One region of the Photobacterium sp. HL06 genome, then DNA from elsewhere that is predicted to be linked to it. Evidence: predicted binding sites of a transcription regulator. Region 1 holds the regulator's gene; each other region holds the start of a gene.
The links. The regulator MetJ, encoded in region 1, represses methionine synthesis genes. The targets are predictions, from matches to a motif close to TTAGACNTNTANANGTCTAA.
Positions count from the first base shown of each region.

Region 2: the regulator MetJ is predicted to act here: its motif matches at 1,559-1,578, upstream of metA (homoserine O-succinyltransferase MetA).
Region 3: the regulator MetJ is predicted to act here: its motif matches at 1,219-1,238, upstream of metE (5-methyltetrahydropteroyltriglutamate--homocysteine S-methyltransferase).

Region 1 covers NZ_CM183914.1:227,719-230,999, forward strand. The annotation lists gene AC51G0_RS01070 (malic enzyme-like NAD(P)-binding protein) at 69-1,319, shown strand; gene metJ (met regulon transcriptional regulator MetJ) at 1,406-1,723, opposite strand; gene AC51G0_RS01080 (O-succinylhomoserine (thiol)-lyase) at 1,909-3,078, shown strand; gene AC51G0_RS01085 (bifunctional aspartate kinase/homoserine dehydrogenase II) at 3,075-3,281, shown strand, end outside.
Region 2 covers NZ_CM183914.1:339,054-342,334, forward strand. The annotation lists rRNA gene AC51G0_RS01675 (23S ribosomal RNA) at 1-928, shown strand, start outside; rRNA gene rrf (5S ribosomal RNA) at 1,046-1,161, shown strand; tRNA gene AC51G0_RS01685 (tRNA-Thr) at 1,212-1,287, shown strand; rRNA gene rrf (5S ribosomal RNA) at 1,296-1,411, shown strand; gene metA (homoserine O-succinyltransferase MetA) at 1,664-2,605, shown strand; gene AC51G0_RS01700 (cation:proton antiporter) at 2,661-3,281, opposite strand, start outside.
Region 3 covers NZ_CM183914.1:2,539,147-2,542,427, reverse strand. The annotation lists gene AC51G0_RS11655 (DUF4250 domain-containing protein) at 1-171, shown strand, start outside; gene metR (HTH-type transcriptional regulator MetR) at 183-1,094, opposite strand; gene metE (5-methyltetrahydropteroyltriglutamate--homocysteine S-methyltransferase) at 1,375-3,281, shown strand, end outside.

The DNA of each region.
Region 1 (3,281 bases):
CGCTATAGAATATGATCTACCTCCCAATACCGTACTGAACATCATTTTCATTCAGGATCAAGACCACTATGTCTGAAGATTTTCGCCAACAAGCACTTCACTATCACGCATACCCTGTACCAGGTAAAACCGAAATTTCACTCACCAAACCGGCTAATACGGTTGAAGATCTTGCTTTGGCTTACAGCCCTGGTGTCGCAGAGCCTGTGCGAGAGATCGCGCAAAACGCTGAAAACGTTTATAAGTACACTGGTAAAGGCAACATGGTTGCCGTGATCACCAACGGTACTGCAATCCTGGGCCTAGGTAACCTTGGTCCTCTGGCTTCTAAGCCGGTTATGGAAGGTAAATCGCTACTATTCAAGCGTTTTGCCGGTTTGGACTCTATCGATATTGAAGTGAAGCACCGTTCCATTGATGAGTTTGTTGATACGGTGGCAAACATTGCTGATACGTTTGGTGGTATTAACCTGGAAGATATCAAGGCACCTGATTGTTTTGAAATTGAAAAGCGCCTGATTGAGCGTTGCGCGATCCCTGTTTTCCACGATGATCAGCATGGTACAGCCATCGTAACAGCTGCGGGAATGCTGAATGCCCTTGAGATCCAGGGTAAAGACATCAGCGAGTCGGTGATTGTCTGCCTAGGGGCTGGCGCTGCAGCTGTCGCTTGTATGGAGCTGCTGATCAAATGTGGCGCCCAGCGTGAGAAAATCTACATGCTGGACCGCAAAGGTGTGATCCATACCCGTCGTGATGACATCAATGAATATAAGCAGCTGTTTGCTAACAATACTGACAAGCGTACGCTGGAAGATGTGATCGAAGGAGCTGATATCTTTGTCGGTGTTTCAGGTCCTAACCTACTGACCCCGGAAGCGCTTGGACTAATGGCAGATAAGCCTGTGGTATTTGCCTGTTCGAACCCGGATCCTGAAATTAAGCCTGAGCTGGCCCACGCAGTACGTGATGATCTGATCATGGGTACAGGCCGTTCTGACTACCCGAACCAGGTTAACAATGTGATTTGTTTCCCGTTCATTTTCCGTGGTGCACTGGATGTTCGTGCTAGCGAAATTAATGATGACATGAAACTGGCGGCCGTTCACGCGATCCGTGAACTGGCAAAAGAGCCGGTGCCGACTGAAGTTGTGACTGCTGCGGGTGCCGACAAGTTGGAATTCGGTGCTGATTACATCATTCCGAAGCCAATGGATCCTCGCTTGCTTCCTCGTGTTGCCAAAGCGGTTGCCCAGGCGGCGGTTGATTCAGGTGTGGCACAGATTGAGATGCCTATCGGTTATATGGATGACAAATAAGCCATCGCATATTTGAGATACTGAAAAACCAGCCTCCGGGCTGGTTTTTTTATGTCTGAAAGTGGCAGGCTATAGAAAGGCGAGCTTTACTCGTTGATGTCTTCGTATTTAATGCCCATTTCTTCCATCAGCTCTTTGGCTTCTGCCGGCAGGTCATCCGGGCGATCTTTCCGGATGTCATCGTCAGTCGGCAGCGGCTGGCCGGTGTAGGCATGCAGGAATGCTTCACACAACAGTTCACTGTTGGTTGCGTGACGCAGGTTGTTAACCTGACGGCGGGTACGCTCGTCAGTCAGGATTTTGAGTACCTTTAATGGAATCGAAACGGTGATTTTCTTTACTTGTTCGTTTTTCTTACCGTGCTCCGCATATGGGCTAATGTATTCGCCATTCCACTCTGCCATTTTTTACCTTCTCAGCGATGTTGGATTCAATAAATATAATATGGGGGAATTTTAGCGGGATTTACTGCCATAAGCAAAGACATATAGACGTCTAGAAGTGTTGACGTCCCTGTTGATTGTGGTTAATGTTGGTGATTAAAAGTTATTCGAAAGCAGGGCTTGCCCCCCAGACAAGGAAAGTAATTATGAGTGACAAGAAGCTTGCCACCGTCGCCGTTCGTACCGGTATTGAATCAGATACTCAGCATAATGCTGTTGTTCCGCCTATTTATCTGACCTCGACCTATAGCTTCCCACAACTGGGTGAGCTTCCTCAATATGATTATTCACGTTCTGGCAACCCGACCCGAAATATGCTTGCTGATGCCTTGTCTGAGCTAGAAGGGGGAGCGGGCGGTGTCGTCACCAGTTGTGGTACGGCAGCCATTAACTTGTTGGCTTCCGCGCTGCTGGGGCCGGAAGATTTAGTGATTGCCCCGCATGATTGCTATGGCGGAACCTACCGCCTGTTCAACACTCGGGCAGGAAAAGGTGACTTCAGGGTCGAATTTATCGATCAGGCTGATCCGGCAACACTGGCAGCGGCCCTGGCGAAAAAGCCCAAGCTGGTGTGGGTTGAAACCCCGTCGAACCCTCTGCTCCGGGTCGTTGATGTGGCCGAATTGTGCGAAAAAGCCAAGCAAGTTGGTGCCTTGGTGGCGGTTGATAACACCTTCCTGTCGCCAATTTTGCAGCAACCGATAGCCCTGGGGGCTGATTTTGTTGTCCACTCGACCACCAAATACATCAACGGTCATTCTGATGTGGTGGGCGGGGTGCTGATTTCCCAAGATGCTGAGCAGGCCGAGAATATCGCCTGGTGGGCAAACTGTATTGGGGCGACTGGTGCACCGTTTGATGCCTACCTGACGTTGCGCGGGCTGCGTACGCTGGCTCCGCGAATGAAAATGCACGAGGAAAATAGCGCTCAGGTACTGGCCTATTTGCAGACCCAGCCATTGGTTGGCCAGATATACCACCCGAGCCAGCCCGAGCATCCCGGTCATGAGATAGCCATTAAACAGCAAAAAGGATTTGGCTCTATGCTCAGTTTTGAGCTGGCCGGCAGCTATCGCCAGCTAGAGGTGTTTGTCGCCGGATTGAGTTGTTTTTCACTGGCGGAATCCCTAGGGGGGACGGAAAGTCTGATAGCCCACCCGGCGAGTATGACCCATCGCGCGATGTCTGATGAAGCGCAGGCAGAAGCCGGGATCAAGCCGTCATTACTGCGCCTCTCGGTAGGCCTTGAAGACCCAAGCGATCTGATTGCCGATTTAGATCAGGCCTTCAATAAAGCCGCGGAGGTAACCGAATGAGCCAACCTGTTCAACGTCAGCTACATAAATTTGGTGGCAGCAGCCTGGCCGATCCTGATTGCTACCGCCGGGTGGCGGAAATATTGCAGGAACATTCCAACAGCGATGATCTGATTGTCGTTTCAGCGGCAGGCAAAACCACCAATAGCCTGATCTCCTGGGTCGAGCTGCTAGGCAAGGATGGCCGCCAGGCCCATGAAGCC
Region 2 (3,281 bases), 110 kb from region 1:
AATGATGGCCACGCTGTCTCCACCCGAGACTCAGTGAAATTGAAATCGCAGTGAAGATGCTGTGTACCCGCGGCTAGACGGAAAGACCCCGTGAACCTTTACTACAGCTTGGCACTGAACATTGACCCTACATGTGTAGGATAGGTGGGAGGCTTTGAAACCATGTCGCTAGATATGGTGGAGCCGTCCTTGAAATACCACCCTTGTAGTGTTGATGTTCTAACGTCGCCCCCTTATCGGGGGTGCGGACAGTGCCTGGTGGGTAGTTTGACTGGGGCGGTCTCCTCCCAAAGAGTAACGGAGGAGCACGAAGGTGGGCTAATCACGGTCGGACATCGTGAGGTTAGTGCAATGGCATAAGCCCGCTTGACTGCGAGAATGACAATTCGAGCAGGTGCGAAAGCAGGTCATAGTGATCCGGTGGTTCTGAATGGAAGGGCCATCGCTCAACGGATAAAAGGTACTCCGGGGATAACAGGCTGATACCGCCCAAGAGTTCATATCGACGGCGGTGTTTGGCACCTCGATGTCGGCTCATCACATCCTGGGGCTGAAGTCGGTCCCAAGGGTATGGCTGTTCGCCATTTAAAGTGGTACGCGAGCTGGGTTTAGAACGTCGTGAGACAGTTCGGTCCCTATCTGCCGTGGGCGTTGGATGATTGAAGGGGGCTGCTCCTAGTACGAGAGGACCGGAGTGGACGAACCTCTGGTGTTCGGGTTGTTACGCCAGTAGCATTGCCCGGTAGCTAAGTTCGGAATCGATAAGCGCTGAAAGCATCTAAGCGCGAAGCGAGCCCTGAGATGAGTCATCCCTGATACTTTAAGTATCCTAAAGGGTTGTTGGAGACTACGACGTAGATAGGCAGGGTGTGTAAGTGCTGCGAGGCATTGAGCTAACCTGTACTAATTGCCCGTGAGGCTTAACCATACAACACCCAAGGGGTTTTTTGGACTCCACGAACGCTTGAATGTAAGCGCGAGAACACTAGTTAACTTTCCCAGATTGCTATTTATCGCCTTTGGGCGGTGAATAAAACAGAATTTGCTTGGCGACCATAGCATTATGGACCCACCTGATCCCATGCCGAACTCAGTAGTGAAACGTAATAGCGCCGATGGTAGTGTGGGGTCTCCCCATGTGAGAGTAGGACATCGCCAGGCTCCAAATTTTGAAATTTGCTCCAAAAGCAGGTTTCGACGCAGAATTGCGTGCTGGTATAGCTCAGTTGGTAGAGCGCACCCTTGGTAAGGGTGAGGTCCCCAGTTCAAATCTGGGTACTAGCACCACTAATTTGTTCAGCGACAATAGCATAATGGTCCCACCTGATCCCATGCCGAACTCAGAAGTGAAACATTGTAGCGCCGATGGTAGTGTGGGGTCTCCCCATGTGAGAGTAGGTCATTGCTGAACTTCCTTTCAAAACCCAGCCTATGGCTGGGTTTTCTCGTTTCTGGCGTTTAAAATATCTTTATTAATTTTTCTCATCTTCTATCCATTATCTACAATTCTTTTAATACTCTTTCCCTTGCACCTTAGACTAAATTTATATAGTTTTATTTAGAAATCTGGACGTCTAAACATCTTAATGCAATTGTTCGCCTGATGGTGATAGCCTTAAAGAAGATAGTTTCGTTCGGTATAACGTTTAAGGAGTAAACCAAAATGCCGATTAAAATTCCTGACCAATTACCAGCAACAGATATCTTGCGCAGCGAGAATATCTTTGTGATGTCGGAAGCTCGCGCAGCGAGTCAGGAAATACGTCCACTGAAAGTATTGCTGTTGAACCTGATGCCGAAGAAAATTGAGACGGAAACTCAGTTTTTGCGCCTACTGTCAAACAGCCCTCTGCAGGTTGATGTGGAGCTATTACGGATAGATAATCGCCCAACCAAAAACACACCGACAGAACATTTAGATACGTTTTACCGTCAGTTTGAGATGGTCAAAGATCGTAACTATGATGGCCTGATTGTAACGGGAGCGCCTCTGGGGCTCGTACAGTTTGAGGATGTCCTTTACTGGGAGGAGATCCAGACAATTATGAACTGGGCTAAGGAGCATGTGACATCAACGATGTTCGTATGCTGGGCTGCTCAGGCAGGTTTGAAGTTGTTGTATGATTTACCAAAGCGTACTCGAAGAGAAAAGCTATCAGGGATCTATTTCCATCAAACGCATGATTGCCATCATCCAATGCTCCGTGGCTTTGATGACTCATTTTTAGCTCCGCATTCTCGATATGCTGACTTTTCACCTGAGTACCTGGCTGAGCATACCGATCTCGATATTTTGGCGACATCTGAGCAGGCTGGGGTCTATTTGGCGACAACGAAAGATAAGCGAAATGTTTTCGTCACTGGTCACCCCGAATATGATGTTAATACCCTGCACAACGAGTACTTGCGTGATTTAGGAGAAGGGATGGAGCCGAGTATTCCGGTGAATTACTATCCGGGGGATGACCCACAGAATCCACCAGTCGCTAGCTGGCGTAGCCATGGTCATTTGCTATTTTCTAATTGGCTCAACTACTGTGTTTATCAGCAAACGCCATATGATTTGGCCCACTTCTCGGAAGCAAACTTTACCAAAGATGATTGATTGCTTAAAAGAAGATAAAAAAAGACCTGCAACGCAGGTCTTTTTCGTTTCAGGTCTATTGGTTTTCTGCTTCCCACACTTTGGCTTTGTGGATGAGAGGGGTAATGGTTGAACCTTGGATTAGAATCGAAAATACGACGACAGCGTAGGTCATCACCAGAATGACTTCTCGGACATCAATGCTCTTTTCAGGAATAACGGTAATGCCTGCCGGTATTGCCATTGCCATCGCTAAGGCAAGGCCGCCCCGAAGTCCGCCCCAGGTTAGAATTTTCACCGAGTGCGGGTTATAGTCACGGTAACGCTCGAAGCCCATATATGACAGCTTGATACTTAAAAAACGGCTGAGCAGCACCAATGGGACCGCTGTGACCATCAGAACCCAGTCTTCCTGATGAAAGCTGAACTGTAGCATACTCATACCAATAAGCAGGAAAAGCACGCCATTGAGGAATTCGTCGACGAGCTCCCAGAAGTGATCGAGGTGATCTTCACTTTCTTTGGAAAAGCCGATATAGCGGGTCCAGTTACCAATCATGATTCCGGAAACCACCATGGCAAGTGGTCCAGATACATGGATAACATCCGCGAAGACATAGCCTGCAGTTGGAATACCTAAGGTCAGTAGTAGCTCCATCGAATGATCATCGGTGGAGCTGATCAGGTAATGGAATAA
Region 3 (3,281 bases), 1.8 Mb from region 1:
CTGAATATGGATGGCAATATCGTTCTCGGTATTGTTAACGAAAGGCTTCGCCTGGAGTGCTCGACGATCGAAGAGTTAGTGAGTCGATACGAGCTGGATTCTGATGAATTGAACAATAAGATGGAAGCGTTGGGTTATCACTACGATCCCATCTCTAACCAGTTTAAATAAGCGACCTTACTTTAAGCTGCCTTAATTCCCTCTAGGTGGGTTTGGCATTGCTGTTTGGCTGTAGCAAAGAACGCCTGCAGATAATGCCTTTCCCGCTCAGAGGAGCGAATCGCAGCAAATAACCGTCGCCATAACCCATCCCCAAGTGGTTTGCTAACCACTAACCCCTGGCGGGCAAAGTCGTAGATAGCCCAGTTAGGTAGTGCCGCGACTCCCAATCCTGCTGACACCATTTGTACCAACATTAATGTATTGTCGGCCTGCTTCCAGTTGGCTGGCTCGATTTCTGCCGGTTGCAAAAAATGCTTTACTACATCGAGTCGTCCTTTCTGAACCGGATAGCTGAGCATGGTTTGTTCGGCCAAGTCTTGTGGGGAGATGTAGTCTTTGTTTGCCAGTGGAGATTGTGGCGATACTATCAGGCGCATTTCGAAATCAAACAGAGGCTCGAAGTGCACTTCACTACGGGGTTGGATATCGGAAGTGATCACCAAGTCGAGTTCGCCAGCGCTCAGCGCCGGCAGGGGCTCAAAGCCGAAACCTGATGAAAAATCCAGTGTCACGCTAGGCCAGTTGATCTGGTATTCCTTCAGTGCTGGCATCAACCACTGAAAACAGGAATGGCATTCAATGGCCATATGCAAACGGCCATTGGCATCTTCTTTCAGGCTGGCAAGTTCATGCTCGGCCTTGGTGATACGCGGGATCAGCTCGTCAGCCAGGCGAAGGAGTATTTCACCTTCTGCTGTGAACTTGACCGGGCGGGTTTTTCTTAGAAATAGCTGGCCGCCGAGCCGTTGTTCCAAATCTTTAAGCTGGTGGGATAGTGCAGATTGGGTCAGGCATAAGGTATTGGCTGTTGCTGTCAGCGAGCCTGTATCCCGTAATACCGATAGTGTTCTAAGGTGTTTAATTTCAATCATGACTTCTTCTTACTGTCCCTGTCGCAAAATACTCATTCCTAAACTTTATCCGTTGAAATACAGCCGGTTTCAGATGACTGCGGGATGAGTCGATAGTTTCAATGTACCTGCTAACTTGGGCGGTGTAAACATCTAGACGGCTATATGGGTGGTTGGTTATGAGATCTTATGACTATTAATTTTTCTCATAATCAATGTGAGTGATAAGAAATTGTTCATGTTATGAGGTTAAGTCATTGTTTAGTCATCGACAGTTACCAGCATTAGAGAGACTGCAATAATGACAACGAAGACTAATAAAACCACCACCCATATTCTGGGTTACCCACGTGTAGGTAGCCAGCGAGAGTTAAAGTTTTCCCAGGAAAAGTACTGGCGAGGCGAGATTGAGCAAAAAGATCTGAAGGATGTCGGCAGTTTGCTGCGTCATCGTCATTGGGGGGATCAGGTAGGTGCCGGATTAGACTATGTCTCGGTGGGTGATTTTGCCTGGTACGATCATGTGTTGAGCACCAGCATGCTGCTGGGCCACATCCCTAAGCGCCACAACAACGGTTTTCCTGATCTCGATACCTTATTCCGTGTCGCTCGCGGTAAGGCTCCGACAGGGTGCGCCTGTGCTGCCTCAGATATGACTAAGTGGTTTAATACCAACTATCACTATATCGTGCCGGAATTTAGCAAAGAAGATCAGTTTAGTGTTAGCTGGCAGCAACTTTTTGAGGAAGTGGCGGAGGCTAAAAAAGCCGGACATGACGTGAAGCCTGTTCTGTTGGGGCCTGTGTCATATCTGTGGCTTGGTAAAGAAAAAGATGCAGGTTTTGATCGCCTGTCTCTATTGCCGCGTTTGTTGACGGCGTATCAGCAGATCCTGGGTAAGCTGGCCGGACTTGGTGTGGAGTGGGTACAGATTGATGAGCCGGTATTGGCGCTTGAGTTGCCAAAAGCATGGGCTGAGTCATTTAAACTGGCCTACCAGGTATTAAATGGCGGTACGAAACTACTATTGACGACTTATTTTGACAACATTACTCATCACCTAGACAAAATTGTTGAGTTGAAAGTCGATGGTCTGCATGTTGATTTATCATCGTCGCCAGAGCAACTGGGTGAAGTGGTTGCAGCTTTGCCTGAAAACTGGGTACTTTCTGCCGGAGTCATTAATGGCCGTAATGTATGGCGTGCCGATCTGGCGCAATTGCTGACAAGCTTACAACCAGTCAAGGAAAAACTGGGTTCACGTTTGTGGCTGGCGAGTTCTTGCTCATTGCTGCACAGCCCGATTGATTTAGATTTGGAAACCGAGATTAATTCTGAAGTGCGCCAGTGGTTGTCGTTTGCCAAGCAGAAATGTCGTGAAGTGACGTTGCTGGCTCAGGCACTGGATGGCAGTCAATTAGCTGAGCAAGAGTGCCTGCACTACAGCGCCCCGATCAAAGCCCGAGCAACCAGCGAATTGGTAAACAATGCTGAGGTACGCCAGCGTACTCTGGCAATCACGCCTGCCTTGGCAGAGCGCAAAGCGCCTTATGCCGAGCGAGCAAGGCAACAACGTACTGCACTTAATTTGCCATTGCTGCCAACGACGACGATTGGCTCATTCCCACAAACCGATGAAATACGCGTTCAGCGTCGCGACTTTAAGGCCGGCCGACTCACAGAGGCCGAATATAATACGGCACTGAAAGGCCATATCGCCGATGCGATTGAGCGTCAGAAAGAGCTCGATCTAGACGTGCTGGTTCACGGAGAAGCCGAACGTAATGACATGGTCGAGTATTTTGCCGAGCTACTGGAAGGTTTCGCTGTAACCCGTTTTGGCTGGGTACAAAGTTATGGCTCCCGCTGTGTAAAGCCTGCGATTATTGTCTCTGATATCTACCGTGCCAAACCGATGACAGTAGAGTGGACAAGCTATGCCCAGTCGCTAACTGACAAACTGGTGAAGGGCATGCTCACCGGGCCAGTGACAATCCTTGGTTGGACATTCCCGCGTGAAGATTTGACTCGGGAAGCTGTTGCTAACCAGATTGCTCTGGCATTACGTGATGAAGTGGCTGATCTCCAGGCTGCCGGGATTAAGGTCATCCAGATTGATGAACCTGCTATTCGTGAAGGGTTACCACTGAAAGCTTCGCAGTGGCAGGCGTATCTTAAATGGGCGGTCAATGCTTTCAAGATTTCAGC